3 regions of the Lentisalinibacter salinarum genome follow, and region 3 is predicted to be linked to each of the others. Evidence: riboswitches for the same ligand, from Rfam matches in the RefSeq annotation. Region 3 holds a riboswitch; each other region holds the start of a gene.
What was found. Region 3 has a riboswitch for cyclic di-GMP ahead of ACJMKZ_RS13425 (hypothetical protein). Riboswitches for the same ligand answer to the same signal wherever they lie in the genome.
Positions count from the first base shown of each region.

Region 1: linked by a shared signal. The riboswitch ahead of ACJMKZ_RS12605 (putative Ig domain-containing protein) and the one ahead of ACJMKZ_RS13425 (hypothetical protein) in region 3 are both predicted to bind cyclic di-GMP.
Region 2: linked by a shared signal. The riboswitch ahead of ACJMKZ_RS05570 (hypothetical protein) and the one ahead of ACJMKZ_RS13425 (hypothetical protein) in region 3 are both predicted to bind cyclic di-GMP.

Region 1 covers NZ_JAPDRH010000003.1:443,398-448,332, reverse strand. Annotated here, with positions in the region: gene ACJMKZ_RS12620 (acetyl-CoA hydrolase/transferase C-terminal domain-containing protein) at 1-1,620, shown strand, start outside; gene ACJMKZ_RS12615 (acyl-CoA thioesterase) at 1,617-2,105, shown strand; gene ACJMKZ_RS12610 (hypothetical protein) at 2,214-2,663, shown strand; cyclic di-GMP riboswitch class I at 2,929-3,013, shown strand; gene ACJMKZ_RS12605 (putative Ig domain-containing protein) at 3,168-4,935, shown strand, end outside.
Region 2 covers NZ_JAPDRH010000002.1:549,409-554,343, forward strand. Annotated here, with positions in the region: gene ACJMKZ_RS05560 (SH3 domain-containing protein) at 1-58, opposite strand, end outside; gene ACJMKZ_RS05565 (HzsA-related protein) at 63-2,753, opposite strand; cyclic di-GMP riboswitch class I at 3,447-3,531, shown strand; gene ACJMKZ_RS05570 (hypothetical protein) at 3,654-4,835, shown strand; gene ACJMKZ_RS05575 (LamG domain-containing protein) at 4,850-4,935, shown strand, end outside.
Region 3 covers NZ_JAPDRH010000003.1:632,371-637,305, reverse strand. Annotated here, with positions in the region: gene ACJMKZ_RS13435 (ExbD/TolR family protein) at 1-307, shown strand, start outside; gene ACJMKZ_RS13430 (AgmX/PglI C-terminal domain-containing protein) at 332-1,735, shown strand; cyclic di-GMP riboswitch class I at 1,766-1,855, shown strand; gene ACJMKZ_RS13425 (hypothetical protein) at 1,929-4,935, shown strand, end outside.

The DNA.
Region 1 (4,935 bases), 190 kb from region 3:
CGCGCCGGCACGCTGCCGCCGAACATCGAGGTGCGGGAGTTTTACTTCCGGCCAGGGGCGTATCTGGATACTCCGTCTGCGCAGCAGTCCTACACCAGCATCAATTACAGCCAGGTTGTCACCGAGCTCATGCGGCTGGGCGTGAACGTGGTGGGGCAGTTGGTCTCCGCGCGCCCGGAGAGCCCCGGCAGCTACAGCCTGAGCTGCAATCCGGAGATCTCGCTGGATCTCCTGCCGGCCTTCAGGGAGGCGAAGGCGGCCGGCCGGGAGGTCGCGATGGTCGCGCAGGTCAACCGCCGCCTGCCATACATGACCGGCGACGCGGAGGTGCCGGCGGACGTATTCGACTTCGTCCTGGATGCGCCGGAGTGGGAGTTCCCGCTGTTCGGATTGCCGAATCGGCCCGTCGAGGCGGCCGACTACGCCACCGGGATGCACGTGGCTAGCCTCGTGCCCGACGGGGGCACCGTCCAGCTCGGCATCGGCTCGCTGAGCGATGCGGTGGCCCATTGCCTGGCGCTGCGCAACGAGCAGCCGGACCTGTTCCGTGCCGTGCTGGATAGGCTGCCCGGCGGCAGCGCATCGCCCCGGCGCGCCGCACTGCCGATCGAGACGGGACGGTTCCGCGAGGGGCTGTACGGATCCAGCGAGCTGATGAGCGACGCCCTCTACTCGCTGTTCGAGCGGGACATCCTGCGACGACCCGCGGACGCCGGGGACGAGACCGTGTTGCATGGCGGTTTCTTCCTCGGCTCCTCGGCATTCTACGAGGCACTGCGGCAGTTGCCGGAGGACCGGCGCCGCCTCATCAACATGACCGGCATCTCCCGGGTGAACACGCTGTACGGTGACGAGGAACGAAAGCGGCGCCAGCGCCGGGACGCCCGCTTCATCAACGAGACCATGATGGCCACCCTGCTGGGAGCCGCCGTATCCGACGGACTCGAGGGGGGGCGTGTGGTGAGCGGCGTAGGCGGGCAGTTCGACTTCGTCAGTATGGCCCAGGCGCTGCCGGACGGACTCTCCGTACTCATGCTGCGCGCGCGGCGCCTGCACGACGGCAGGCCGCAGTCCAACATCCGCTGGTCTTACCCTCATGCGACGGTGCCGCGTCATTACCGGGACGTGTTCGTCAGCGAATACGGGATCGCCGCGACCCGCGGCCGACCCGACCGGGAGGTGATCGCCCGGATGCTGGACATCGCGGATTCCGCGTTCCAGGACGAGTTGCTGTCGTCCGCAAGAACGGCGGGCAAGGTGCCGGCCGATCACGCGGTTTCCGCCGATGCCCGGCTGAATACACCCGAAGCGCTCCAATCGATCTTCGACGCTCCCGACGTGGCGCCGTATTTTCCGGCTTATCCCCATGGCACCGACCTGACGACCGTCGAGCAGGAACTCGCCGGGGCGCTCACGTGGCTCGAGGGCGCCACCGCCCGGCTGCCGGATCGGCTGCGCATGACGCTCGCGGCGATGGGCTCCGGCCGCTCCGACGACTCTCGCCGGTACGAGGATCACCTGGAACGGCTGGAACTGGGATCACCCGAAGGTCTCGGGCAACGGATAATGCGGCGTCTCGTCGTCCTGGCACTGGACAGATCGAAGAGGGAGAGACCATGAGCATGCCCGGTCGAGCACCTTCGCATTCCGCCGTCGAGCAGAACGTCTACAAGATATTTCCCAACGACCTGAATGCGGAGCAGACGGTATTCGGCGGGCTGGTGATGGCCCTGTGCGACCGCACGGCCCTCATCGTGGCGGAGCGCCACAGCGGCACCACCTGCGTCACCGCCGCGGTGGACAGCCTCAACTTCCTGTCTCCTGCGCGCACCGGCGAGACGCTGCTGGTGAAGGCCTCCGTCAATCGTGCCTGGAATACCTCGATGGAAATCGGCGTGCGCGTCGTGGCCGAGAACAGCCGCAGCGGCGAGGTCCGGCACGTCGTCTCCGCGTACCTTACCTTCGTCGGTCTCGACGAGGCGGGCCGGCCCACGGCCGTGCCCGACGTGCTGCCGGAGACCGACGACGAGAAACGCCGCTACCGTTCGGCGCAGGTGCGTCGCGACGCGCGGCTGCGTACACGGGACAGTCTGCGGTCGATCTAGCGGTGCGTCCTGCCAACGATTTTTCCGACCGTGCTATTCTCTGCGCATCCGGCCTGCAGTCGCGGACCGGACGACAAGCGCAACAACGAAGAAACAAGGGAGAGAATCATGCGCATTATCCGACTGTCGGCAATCGCCGTTCTGCTGGCCTTTTCGTCCTCGGCGATGGCCGAACTGGAGCCCTGGAAAGACTACGATATCAGCGACTCCGTCTATCAGATCTCGGCGATCAAGGTGAAGCCGAACATGATGGATGCCTACCTGGAAGGGATCCGGGACACTTGGGTGGCCGCCAACGACCTCGCTAAGGAGCTCGGTCATATCGAGGACTACGCCATCTACTCGAGCCAGCTCGCGGCGAGCGGGGATTTCAATCTACTTCTGGTGATCAAGTTCGCGGAGACCGCGGATCTTGCGCCGTCGAAGGAACGCTATGACGCGTTCATGGCGAAGTGGAGCGAGGAGCAGGAAGAGCGTTCCGAGCAACTCGTACAGAATTATCCGGCGATGCGCGAAATCACCGGCGCGTACCTCATGCGCGAGATCACCATGAAGTAGGATCGCTGCGCAACTCTGCAGAGCAAAGGCTCCGCCTCCGCGCGGGGCCTTTCTTTTTTTGTTATGGAAAATACTCCTCCCGCCGCGCTTCGTACCGACGCGCACAAACGCAGACGACATAATTCACCGCGACTCGCCGCAGCGCATTTCGGCATCTACGTGTCGGCGTTTTGAGACATGTTGTGCTCCACATAACTGGTGCTAAAGTTCGTCCTCAACAGACAGTCTCGAACAACGAGGTCTGCTGACGACAGAGAATCGAGTTAGTTGAAAAGGGCAAACCGATCGAAAGGTCGGGACGCAAAGCCACCGGTCTACGGGCGAGAGCCTAAGACAGCGGGGTTGCCAACAGGAACAGGGCGCTCACCGGCCTCATGCCGGCGTCCCAACAACAAGAGCGCTCGTTCGCCGACCCCCGGCAGCGTTTCGATTCGACATTACCCCGCAGCCTGAAGCTGCGTCTTTTGATCGGATAGCCCGCCCGTCACAGGCAGGAGTGCCGTTATGCGCCTATATTCCGCGCCAGCAATACTGAACAGGCTGCTGATTCTTCCCGTGATGTCGCTCGCGCTGAGCGGCTGTCTCATGGAAGAGGAAGTGGCGGAGCAGCCCATTGCGAACGATCCCGGTGGCGCCACCGGCGAGATCCTGCGCGATCACGAACTGTCGGGCAGCGTGGGTGACGGGCCCATCATCGGCGCGGCCGTTCGCATTGTCGCCGCGGACGGTACCGAACTCGGCGGCATGACCAGCGATGCCAGCGCGGGCTACAACATCACCGTACGCACGAAGGGCAAGCACTATCCGCTGTCCATCGACGCGCAGGGCGGTACCGACCTGGTGACCGGACTCGCGCCGGATTTCGTGCTGAAGAGCGTGGCGCTCGAGCCGGGCAAGAAGACCGTGTCGAATCTGAACCCGTTCAGCACGCTCGCGGCGGAACTCGCAGCCGAACTGCCGGGCGGTCTGACGAAAGAGAACCTCGCCATCGCGCTGAACCGCGTGACGACGAAGCTGAACAGCGGTCTCGTCACTCTGACCGGAGAACCGGTCATGACCCAGGCACTGGACGCTGCCACCATCGCGGAGATGGTGAAGGCTTCCGAGACGCTGGGCGAGACTATCCGGCGCACCCGGGACTCGCTCGTCGCCGTGGGCCGCCAGGTGGACGGCGACGCCGTCGTGGCGGCGATCGCGTCCGATCTCACCGACGGGAAGCTCGACGGCGCCGGCGGCGCGAAGGCGGATGCGCGCATCGCTGCCGTGGCGACGGTGGCCGCGACGCAGACGTTGCTGGAGGCGATCGCCAACCGTCTGCAGGTCAACGGCGTCGACGCCATGGGACCGATGGACGATTCCATCCGACAGGTGATGCCCGATGCCGCGGGCGCCACCACGGCGGAGGTGCCCGTGAGCGCCGCAGCGCTGGAGCAGGTCCGGATCGGCCTGGCGGCGGCCAAGGCCGTGATGCCCGCGCCGGAATTCGACGATCTCGAGGCGGTGCTCTCCGGTTTCGACTCCGGCATCTCGCCGAAACAGATCGAGGGCATCGTGCCCCGTGAGTCGGTGGAGTTACTCGACAACACGATCATCGCCGTGGCCGACGGCAGCCAGGACGAGCTGGATACCGTGAACGGCACCACACGGAACGACGGCGACACGCCGTCGACGAACAGCCCGCCGACGATCAGTGGCGACCCGCCGACGGTCGTTACGGAAGGCGAGCGCTACAGTTTCGCACCGACCGTGTCCGATCCCGATGGTGATGCCCTCATTTTCGAGATCGCCAACCGTCCGGCCTGGGCGAGTTTCGACGCCGGTACCGGCGAGCTGTTCGGAACGCCCGGCGCCGGTGACGCGGGTTCCTATTCCGATATCACCGTCACGGTCAGCGACGGCGAAGCGACGGCCTCGCTGGGTCCGTTCACGGTGGAGGTACGGCAACTGGTGACCAACTCGGCGCCGACCATCGGCGGCAGCCCGCCCGCAACGGTCAGCGAAGGCGCATCCTACAGCTTCATGCCGAGCGCGAGCGATGCGGACGGCGATTCGCTGACCTTCGATATCGTGAATATGCCGGCGTGGTCCAGTTTCGATACCGCCACCGGTCGGCTCTTCGGCACGCCCGCCCCGGGCGACGCCGGTGTCTATGGGGACATCACCATTACCGTCACGGACGGAGAGGCCCAGGCCGCATTGGGGCCGTTCGCCATCGAGGTGCGTGCGGTCGTGAGCAATAGTGCGCCTGTGATCTCCGGCAGCCCCGCCACGT
Region 2 (4,935 bases), on a different contig from region 3:
CGTCCGTCGCGAGCACGCAGCAGAGGAACAGGGCGAACACTACCGCCAGGGACCGCATGGCATCAGTTCTCCGGCGCGTCGAACGGGTTGTTGTAGTACTGGGCGCCGATGTCCAGCCATTCCGACAGGAGCTTCAGCTCGGCCGGGGTGAGCCAGCCCGCGTGGCTGCCGCCGGTTGCGAACCGGTCGAAGAAGCGACCGGACGCATTGGCGCCTGCCGTACTCATGCTGGACGGCACGGTCACCGGCTCGAGGATGGGATCGCCGGTGTCCGGGTCGATACCCACCTCCACCAGCAGGTCCACGAGGGCACCCATGTCGAGCACCTGCTCGTTGTCGTCGGCCAGCAGCTCCCGGTAGGCGTTGAAGTGATCGGGTTCGTCGGGAGACGCGCCGTCGGTCAGCTCGAGCTGCCCGTCGGGCACCTTCAGCTGGCCCATGGCATCGGTGCGGGTGTGGCAGGTGATGCAGGTATTGTCGGCCTCGGGGATGCCATCCTGGTCCACGTCCACGATCCGCGGCTTCGACCACAGCGGATGGATGTGGGCCTCGTAGTTGATCACCGCCCGGCAGGTCGCGCTCCAGTCGCCGATACAGTCGGGCGTGGCCGGCGCCAGGGTGTCCAGGCCGGACTCGTCGGGCACCACCGTGGGGCCGTAGCGCCATGCGAACGGCTCGTCCTTCGCCCGGCCGGCGGCGGCCTCGTCGGTCCAGACGTCCTGGTAGACGATATCCAGAGAAGGCTCGATGGCGGCGCAATCGGTGGCGCAGCTGGTGCGCGCCCGCACCTCGGCCATGGTCTCGCCCACGTCGGCGAACAGGGTCGGGTCGGTGTTGGGGAACGGCTGCCCGGTCACCTCGGCGCCCTCGTTCAGCACGGGATACGCGTCCGCGCGGCCGTGGGACTCGCCGCTCGACGGGTCGTGGCAGCCGGAGCACTCCAGCAGCTGGCCGGGCCGCAGCTGCAGCCAGTTGTTGTGCCGCGGCCCGATGCGCCGACCTTCACCGTCGAGCACGCTGACGCCGAGGGCCACGTTGGCCGGGACCTTGATCATCACCGAGCCGTCGGGCTCCACTTCCGCGTAACCCACGATCTCGCGCATGCCCTGGCCTGCGGAGACGCCGAAGGCGCTGTTGTCGAAGTCGCGTACGTCCTCGTCCGGGATGGAGACGGCCTTCACCACCCGCAGGAAGCGCGCCGGCCGGTCGGCCGCGGTCGTCTGGGCCGGGTCGGCGAGCACGTCGATGCCCGCGCCCGAGACGTCCTCGCCGGCGACGTCGTAGACGCTGCGGATGTGGATCACAGCCGCGCCCTCGGCCGCGATGTCCGGGTCCAGGGTGAACGGCTCGGAATCATCGAAGATCACCGGCGGCGTGCCGGTGCCCGGCTCCGCGGCGACGATGTCCGTGTACATGAAACCCTCTTCGGGCGCGACGACCGGCTGCTGGGTCTCATCGCTGCGGTCGTAGATCCAGACGCCGTAGAGCGGCGGCGCCTCGACGAGTGCCGCGTCCGCCAGGTTGTCGTCGGTGCACGGCACGATCCTGAGATCGACCGGATCCTGCAGGCGGCACTGGCTCCAGCTCACCAGCAGCCGCTCTGTGCCGTCGCGCAGCGGGAACACGGAGTTGTAGCGACCGCCCGGCGAGGGCGTATCGGTGTCGATCAGCACCTCGTTGATGGTGGCCGCGGTCTGCGCCGGGCCGGACAGCACGCCGATGTTGTCCCGGTTCGGCTGGGTGTTCTCGATGTAATTGGCGACGTCGATCTCGATGATGTCGCCGCCGCCCCCGGCGCCGTCGAAGGGGCGCAGCAGGGCCATGACGTTGCCGTTCGGCAGCTCGCGGGGGCGCAGGAACTGCACGGGCTCGCCGCCGCTGCCGGTGTCGTGGCTGTTGGCGCCGTACAGCAGTTCGAGCGCGGCTCCATCAGGGTTCATGCGGTAGAGATGGATGCCGTCGTTGCCCGGCGCGTTGTCCCAGCGGCTGAACACCACCTGGCCGTTGGAGAGCACCGCCGGATCCAGATCGTGACTCTGATTGAAACTGACCTGCCGGATCTCGGTGCCGTCCGCGTTCATGACGTGCAGCACCAGCGCCGGCACGTTGCGGTCCTCGTCGAGGGCCGCGAACTGAGGCTTGCCTTCGTCCAGCAGCACGGCGCCGGACTGGCGCTGGCGCGTGGAGGAGAAGATGATGCGCCCGTCGGGAAGGTACGCAGGCGCGAGGTCGTGGCCCGACTCCGCGACGATGTCCGAGGCGATGATCCGCCGCAGCGTCTCGCCCGGGATGTCGTACTCCCACACGTTCCAGGTCGGCTGATCCTCCTCGTCGGCGCCCTCGATGAACTGCGCCCGCATCGCGAACAGCACCTTCGTGCCGTCGCGCGATATCTCCAGGTCGCGGACGTCGCCCAGGCCTTCGGTGATCTCCCCGGTGACGTTGACGTCCGCTGTGCTGGGCGAGGCGCGGTCGCGCACGTACAGATCGGCGCCGATGTCGAAGGTCACCGGCTCGCGCACGTCGAAGTCGGTCGGGTCACCGTTGTCGTCGACCGGGACCGGCCGCTTCACGTAGGCGATGGGGAAGTCGAGTACGACGGGGTCGGGATCCTGCCCGCTGCCGAAGCCGATGCGGCCTTCGCCGCTGCCGCCGCCGCCGCAGCCCGCGGCGGCCACCAGCGTGCAGGCGACGGCGACGAGAGCCGCCCTTGCCGGCGTCCTCCGGGTAACTGTCTGCATCGTGCTGTTCATGGGACATCCTCTTTCCTGCAGCCGTCACGCGACGCACTCCTGCGATCACTGCGGGAATGCTGCAGGCGCCCTGCACCGCCGGTCTTCCGACACGCGGCTGGAAGGCTCGCGACCAGCCGTGACCAATGGTGGAGAGGGGCCTCACTGCATTCTGTTAACAAGATCACAAATCCATGGAGTTCGTCGCGCGCACGTCCTGGCGGCTCTGATGAATAACGAGCGGCGCAGTATAGGGAGCGTTCCGGGACGCGCGTAATGTGGAAATTCGCCGACAGAGAAAGCGCACCGATGGCCTCGTAATATCGGCTGCGAGGTGACGCGAGGGCCGTCACCCGGACGCACGTTGTCGTGGATTCGCGACAAGCCGAAACGCCCGCCGAATCAGGGGGTTGTCCTCCGGTCGCCGACAAAGTGTCGATTTCCGCCGACAAGTGGTTGACATATGCCGGCCCGGCGCCGCCGCCCCGATCAAACGCAACCCGTTGTTCTGTATTCGAAACGGCTTTTCCTGTGACCCGAGTCGTGATCTGGCACGCGGCTTGCAACCGTCTGCCCGCAACAGTAGCCGGCCGCGGGGGAGCACGCGTGGCGGGAGTCCCGGGAGACCACGGGACTTGTGAATGGAGTCACGGTGGCCCTGTCGGCGATCTGCGAGCATCGGACGCTTTGAATAGCGCGATGCGCACGCAGGGCTTCTGAAAAGGGCAAACCCGTCGAAAGGCGGGGACGCAAAGCCAGCGGTCTACGGACTCACGTCCAGGACGGCGAAGCTGCCACGAGTGAAAGCTGACGATCAGCACGGATGGTCCGCGCGGACACGTCCTCCGCTCCCGACGGTCTTCGCCCCCTGGCAGTAAGGGAAGACGGAAACGTATGAGCAGGATCGTCATGAACGTACCCATGAACGTACAGAAGCAGTTCGCGCACGCGCTTCCGCGCCGCGCCCTACTCGCCATCGCCTGCCTCGCGCTCGCGCTGGTCGCCACGGCCGAAGCGGGTCCGCGGGAACAGGCGAAACGGCTCCACGACCGTCTCGCGGGCGTGCCCCCCACCGAGCAGGTGCTGGCCGACATGGAAGCCGACATTCTCGCCGGCAACCCCATCGCGGCCGCGGAGACGGCCATGGAGAACAGCGCCTTCTACAACGTGACGCTGAAGAACTTCGTGACGCCCTGGACGAACCGGGAGCAGACGGTGTTCGCGCCGCTGAACGACTACACCGCCACGGTCATCGGCATGATCCGCGACGACGTGCCGTTCAATACCGTGCTCTCCGCCGACATCCTCTACGTCGGCGACAGCGGTCTCGGGCTGCCTCCCTACTCCATGTCCGACAACGCCCATTACGAGGCCATGGAGGAACAGGGCATCGATCTGAAGACCACGCTGGTGCAGACCAGCCAGTCCGCGGTCACGGAGCTGCCGGCCTCCGCCACCGCCGGCGTGGTCACCAGCCGCGCCGCCGCCGAGGCCTTCTTCATCGCCGGCACCAACCGGGCGATGTTCCGTTTCACGCTGATGAATCACATGTGCAACGACCTGGAGCAGGTCAAGGACGGCTCGCGCTCGCCGGACCGCATCCGCCAGGACGTCTCGCGCAGCCCGGGCGGCGACAGCCGCGTCTTCCTGAACAACTGCGTGGAATGCCACGCGGGCATGGATCCGCTGGCGCAGGCCTACGCCTACTACGACTTCGACCCGGACACCGGCCGCATCGAGTACACCGAGGGTCAGGTGCATCCCAAGTACTTCAATAACGATGCCAACTTCCCGTTCGGCTTCCGCACGCCCGACGACCGCTGGGACAACTACTGGCGGGAGGGGCGCAATGCCAGCCTCGGCTGGGATCCGTCGCTGCCGGGCAGCGGCAACGGCGCCAAGTCCCTCGGCCAGGAGTTCGGCGCGAGCGACGTCTTCGCCGAATGTCAGGTGAAGAAGGTGTTCGAGGCCGTGTGCTTCCGCCTGCCACAGGATGCGGCCGACCGGGCGGCCCTCGACAGGATCACCGGCGTATTCCGCGCCGATCAGTACCGCATGAAGACGGTGTTCGCCGAGACCGCCGTGCACTGCATGGGCGAATGAGGAGGTCGGCAATCATGGATAGAAACAACAGGGTCTCTCTGCCCGCCCGCGCTCGCCTCGTCGTCGCTCTCGCAGCCGCCGCCGCGCTGGCCGGCTGCTC
Region 3 (4,935 bases):
GGTCGTGATCTTCGTGAGCCCCGACGAGGTGCTCGTCCAGGGGCGGGCGGTCATCCGGGTCAGCGAGATCCTGGCGTCGGAGACGGCGACCATCGAGCCCATCACGGCGCGGCTGGAGGAGATCAGTCAGCGCGTGGTGGGGCCGAAGACGCGCTCCGTCGCGAAGAGCCAGGAGGTCACGATCCTGGCCGACAAATCGGTCCCGTTCACCGTGATCAAGCGGATCATGACGACGTGCACGGGCGAGGGTTACGGCCAGGTGTCGCTGGCCGTCGTACAGAAGCCCGCCGACAGCGCCGCCACCTAGCCGCGGCTTCATCGGGGTGATGCAGTGAGTCTCGAGAAAACCTGGGAAGAACAGGCGCTCCTGGACCAGATCGATGCCGAGCAGCAGAAGCTCGGTGATCTGGAGGAGCTGCTGCGCGCCGCCAGCGGGGAATTGCAGTCCCTCGCGGGCGAGCGCGAGAAATACGAACTCCTCGATGCGGTCACCGGCTCGCTGGAGCAGCTGGAGCGCCTCGGTGCAGCGGACCTTTTCTGGCGCGATACGCTGCCGGCCGACGCCCGCAGCACGCACCTGGCCGAGGTCCGCAGGCAGGCCACGGCGTTCTGCGATCGTGTGGCCGGCATAGAGGAGCGGCGCGACCAGCTGGCGCGGGAACTCGAGGAGCGCGACGACGTGCTCGAGTATCTGCAGGCCGAATTGCACGACCTTCGGGACGAGCAGGAGCGCAAGCTGAACGAGTGGGTGCTGGAACGCGACCCCTCGCCGCTGCCGTTCCGCCGCATGATCATGCCCTGGACGCGGGGCGTGGAAGAGGACCGGCGTTTCCGCCAGTCGCTGGCCGCCACGGTGGCTGCGAGCGTACTGGTGGCGCTGGTCCTGCGCATGATCGATCTGCCCATCCCCGAGCACGAGGAGCTGATCGAGGTCCCCGAGCGTGTGGCCAGACTCATCCAGCCCGAGCCGCCGCCGCCGGCGCGTACGGTGGAGACGGAGCCGGAGCCGGTGATCGAGGAGCCGCCCGAGCCGGAGGAGCAGGTGGTGGAGGAATCGCCGCCCGAGGAGATGCCCGAGATTACCGAACCCGCTAAAGTGGCGGAGCAGTCCGCGCCGAAGCAGGAGGTCCGCTCGAAGGGCATCCTCGCTTTCCGGGAGAGCTTCGCGCAGCGGGCGCGTTCCGGACCGTCGGCCGATCTCGGCGCAAGCGCGCGGGTCGGCAACCGCGGCGAGTCCGCTGTGGGCCGCCCGACGCGGGCCATGGTCACGACCGACGCGCCCGGGTCGAGCGGCGGCATCAATCTGGCGAGCGTCAGTCGGGACGTCGGCGGGGGCGCCGGCGGCCAGGGCATCGAGGGCGTCCGCGTCACGCAGGTCGCGACTTCCATCGGCGGCGACGGCTCCGCGGACCGGCCGCGGGCCGGCGGGCCGTCGGCCGGGCGCACGGACGAAGAGATCCAGATCGTGTTCGACCGCTACAAGGCGGCGCTGTACCGCCTGTACAACCGGGAGCTGCGGCGCGACCCGACGCTGCGCGGCCAGCTCGTGCTGAAGCTCACCATCGAACCCGACGGCAGCGTCTCGATGTGCCGCCTCCACTCCAGTGACATGGGCGCGCCGGACCTGGCCGACCAGATCGTGGCCAGGGTGAGCGGTTTCGATTTCGGCGCCAAGGAGGACATCGCGGCGATGACGATCATCTACCCGATCGATTTCCTCCCGGCGACTACCTGAACGAACGACGAGTAACCGACAAAGAAGAGATTCTGACAAAGGCAAAACCACCGAAAGGTGGCGACGCAAAGTCTCCGGTCTACAGAGCCCCGACGGCTCCATGACAGCGGGACCGCCCGAATCCGGACCCGGGATCACGCCAGGGTCCAGGCCTCTCAGGCAACGCGATCGCCGCCGGTGGAACAGGCACCACATGGCGAGCAGCAGAACATCCAACACATCGGCAAGCGCCCGGACGGTACTCCGGCTGCTGGCCTTCGCCGTGCTCGTGCTGGCCGCCGCGCCGTCCTGGGCCGTGGACTGCTCGGAGTTCCCGAACGGCACCATCGACGGCTTCGCCGGCGACGTCGCGCCCGCCCAGATCCAGATCGACCGCAACTGCACCATCCGGAACTTCCCGGCGTCCAATCCGCTGGACACCAACTTCAGCTTCCTGACCCAGCCGGGCCAGACGGACGAGCGCTGGCTGATCGTCTTCGACAACGTCGTCCATACCGGCGAGATGGCCTGCAACAGCGTCGCGGGCCATCGCATCTGGTTCGTCAACGGCTCCTCCAGCTCCATCCAGGAGGGCTGCCAGAACCTGCTGATCCCGGTCGAGAAGATCGAGAAGGACAACCCGCCGGGCACGACGACGGCGTCGATCGGCGTGCCGTTCACCTACACGCTGACGATGCCGGTGCTGTTCGACGCCGGCACCGGCACGGTCATCGACGAATTCGGATCCCTGAACGACCTACACGGCGTCACCCTGATCGACGACCTGAACGCGACCGGGGTCGATCTCACCTACGTGAGCCACACGGCCTACTGGGAGAGCACGGGACTGCCGGTGGCACACACCTTCGACAACGACGGCGGCGTGCTCACCTTCGACAACTTCCCGATCATCCCGTCGAACGAGCAGATCGTGATCGAGCTGACCGTGGTGCTGGAGGACTCGCCGGCGAACGCGATCGGCACCCAGTTCGTGAACACCGCCAAGTGGGATTTCGGACGGCTGATCGACGGCATCTTCTACGAGCCGCTGCCGGGCGAGTGGGGCATCTCCGATCCGCTGACCATTGCCGGTCCCGATATCGTGGTCACCAAGACCGGGCCGGCGACCCTCGGCCGGACGCTGAACCTCGGCCAGTGGGGCGAGTTCGCCATCGACGTGCACAACACGGGACTGGGCGAGGCCTGGGACGTGGCGCTGGTGGACCGGCTGCCCGACGGACCCCAGGGCGGCATGTGCGACATCCAGCCGGAGATCCTGGACGCGCAGGTGTATGCCGCGGACGGCGTCACGCCGGTGCCGGGCAAGGGTCCGCTGACGCCGGGCGTGGACTTCGATCTGGTCTGGCAGGGCAGCCCGCGCTGCGAACTCACACTCGACATGCTTACCCCGGCGGCCATGATCGGCCCGGACGAGCATCTGATCATCCGCTACCGCAGCCGGCTCGACGCGGACACCGACGACGGCGTCCAGCTCACCAATGTCGCCGGCGCCACCCGGTGGTACAACGGAGCGGCCGGCAACCCGGACCGGCTGGAGTTCGCGCGCCCCGTGACCAATGGGACGGTCGGCACGGCGGACCACCAGGACGCGCACACGGTCACCACGGCGCTGTACGGTTATTTCTTCGAGAAGACCGTGGCGAACGTCACCAGCGGCGCGGATCCGGCGGAGAGCGCCGCGCCCGGCGACCGGCTCCGCTACACGCTGCGGCTGCAGACCACCGACGGCCCCCTCGAGGACGTCGCGATCCGCGACGATCTCGGCTCGCTGAATGCGGCACCGGTGTTCGTGCCCGGCTCGCTGCAGGTACTGCCCGGCTCGCTGCCCGCCGGCGCCACCACCGCCGCGACGGATCCCTTCGGTGGCACCAACGGCACCGGCCAGCTGGTGGTCACCAATATCGATCTGCCGGCGGACGGCGAGCTCGTAGTGGAGTTCGAGGTGACCCTGGCCGAAGCCATACTGGACGGCACCGTGGTCGCGAACCAGTCGGAGCTGATCGGTGCCGTGAAACTCGCCGACAGCGACGACCCCACCGTCAACGGCCAGGCCGATCCGGACGTGCCCGGCGACGAGGATCCGACGACGGTGGTGATCGAGGCCGAGCCGCCGCCGGCGCTAGCGAAGGCGACCACGCAGCCGACCGCGGCCATCGGCGAGGCTTTCAGTTACCGGCTCACGGTGCCGACCACGCCGCACAGCGCGCCGCTGTATGACGTGCGCATCGTGGACGATCTGACGGCTTCCGCCGCGGACCTGGAGTTCGTGAGTGTCGCCCGGGTGTCCGGGCCGGCCGGGTGGGCGCCGCAGAATACGGGCACCGCCACCTCGCTGGTCATCGAGGATCCGGCGAACGGCATCGATATCCCCGCGGGCGAGCAGGTGGTGGTCGAGATCACGGTGGCGCTCAGCGACACGCCGACCAACGTCGCCGGCCTGGAGTTCACCAACACCGCGGCCTATACCTACAACCAGCTCGACGGGCAGGGGGCGACCGAACGACCCGGCGATGGCGCCGTCAGCGGCCCGATGACCATCGTCGAGCCCGAGCTCACGCTGGAGAAATACGGGCCGCTGCGCCTGCGCGCGGGCGAGACCGGCGTCTTCACGCTGGATGTGCACAACGTCGGCACCTCGACGGCCTGGAACGTCTATCTGACCGATCTGCTGCCGGATACCGCCGACGGCGGGCTCTGCGACGCCGCACCGGCGCAGGTCACCGCGCAGCTGTTCGAGGCGGACGGCACCACCGCGGTGGCCGCACCGCTCACCGCCGGCGCGGACTACGCGGTGTCCTTCACCGGCCGGCCCGGGTGCACGTTCACACTCGAGGTGCTGTCGCCGGCAGGCGGCATCGCCCCGGATCAGCGGCTCCTCGTTACCTACGAGGCCGGCCTGGACGCGGACACGGTGGCCGATGCGGCATTCACCAATATTGCGGGTGCCACCGAATGGTCCAGCGTGGACGTCTCCACCCCGGACGACCGCGCGCGCACCTACAGCCGTACCATTACCGACGGCACGGTGGACGTGCTCGACCACGAGGACGCCCACACGGTGGTCGAGTTCTCGCCGGAGCTGCTGTTCGAGAAGACCGTGGTCAACGTGACCACCGGCGAAGACCCTGCCGCCGTGGCCACGCCGGGCGACACGCTGCGCTACAGCCTCTACGTCGAGAACCTGGGCGACACGCCGGTCG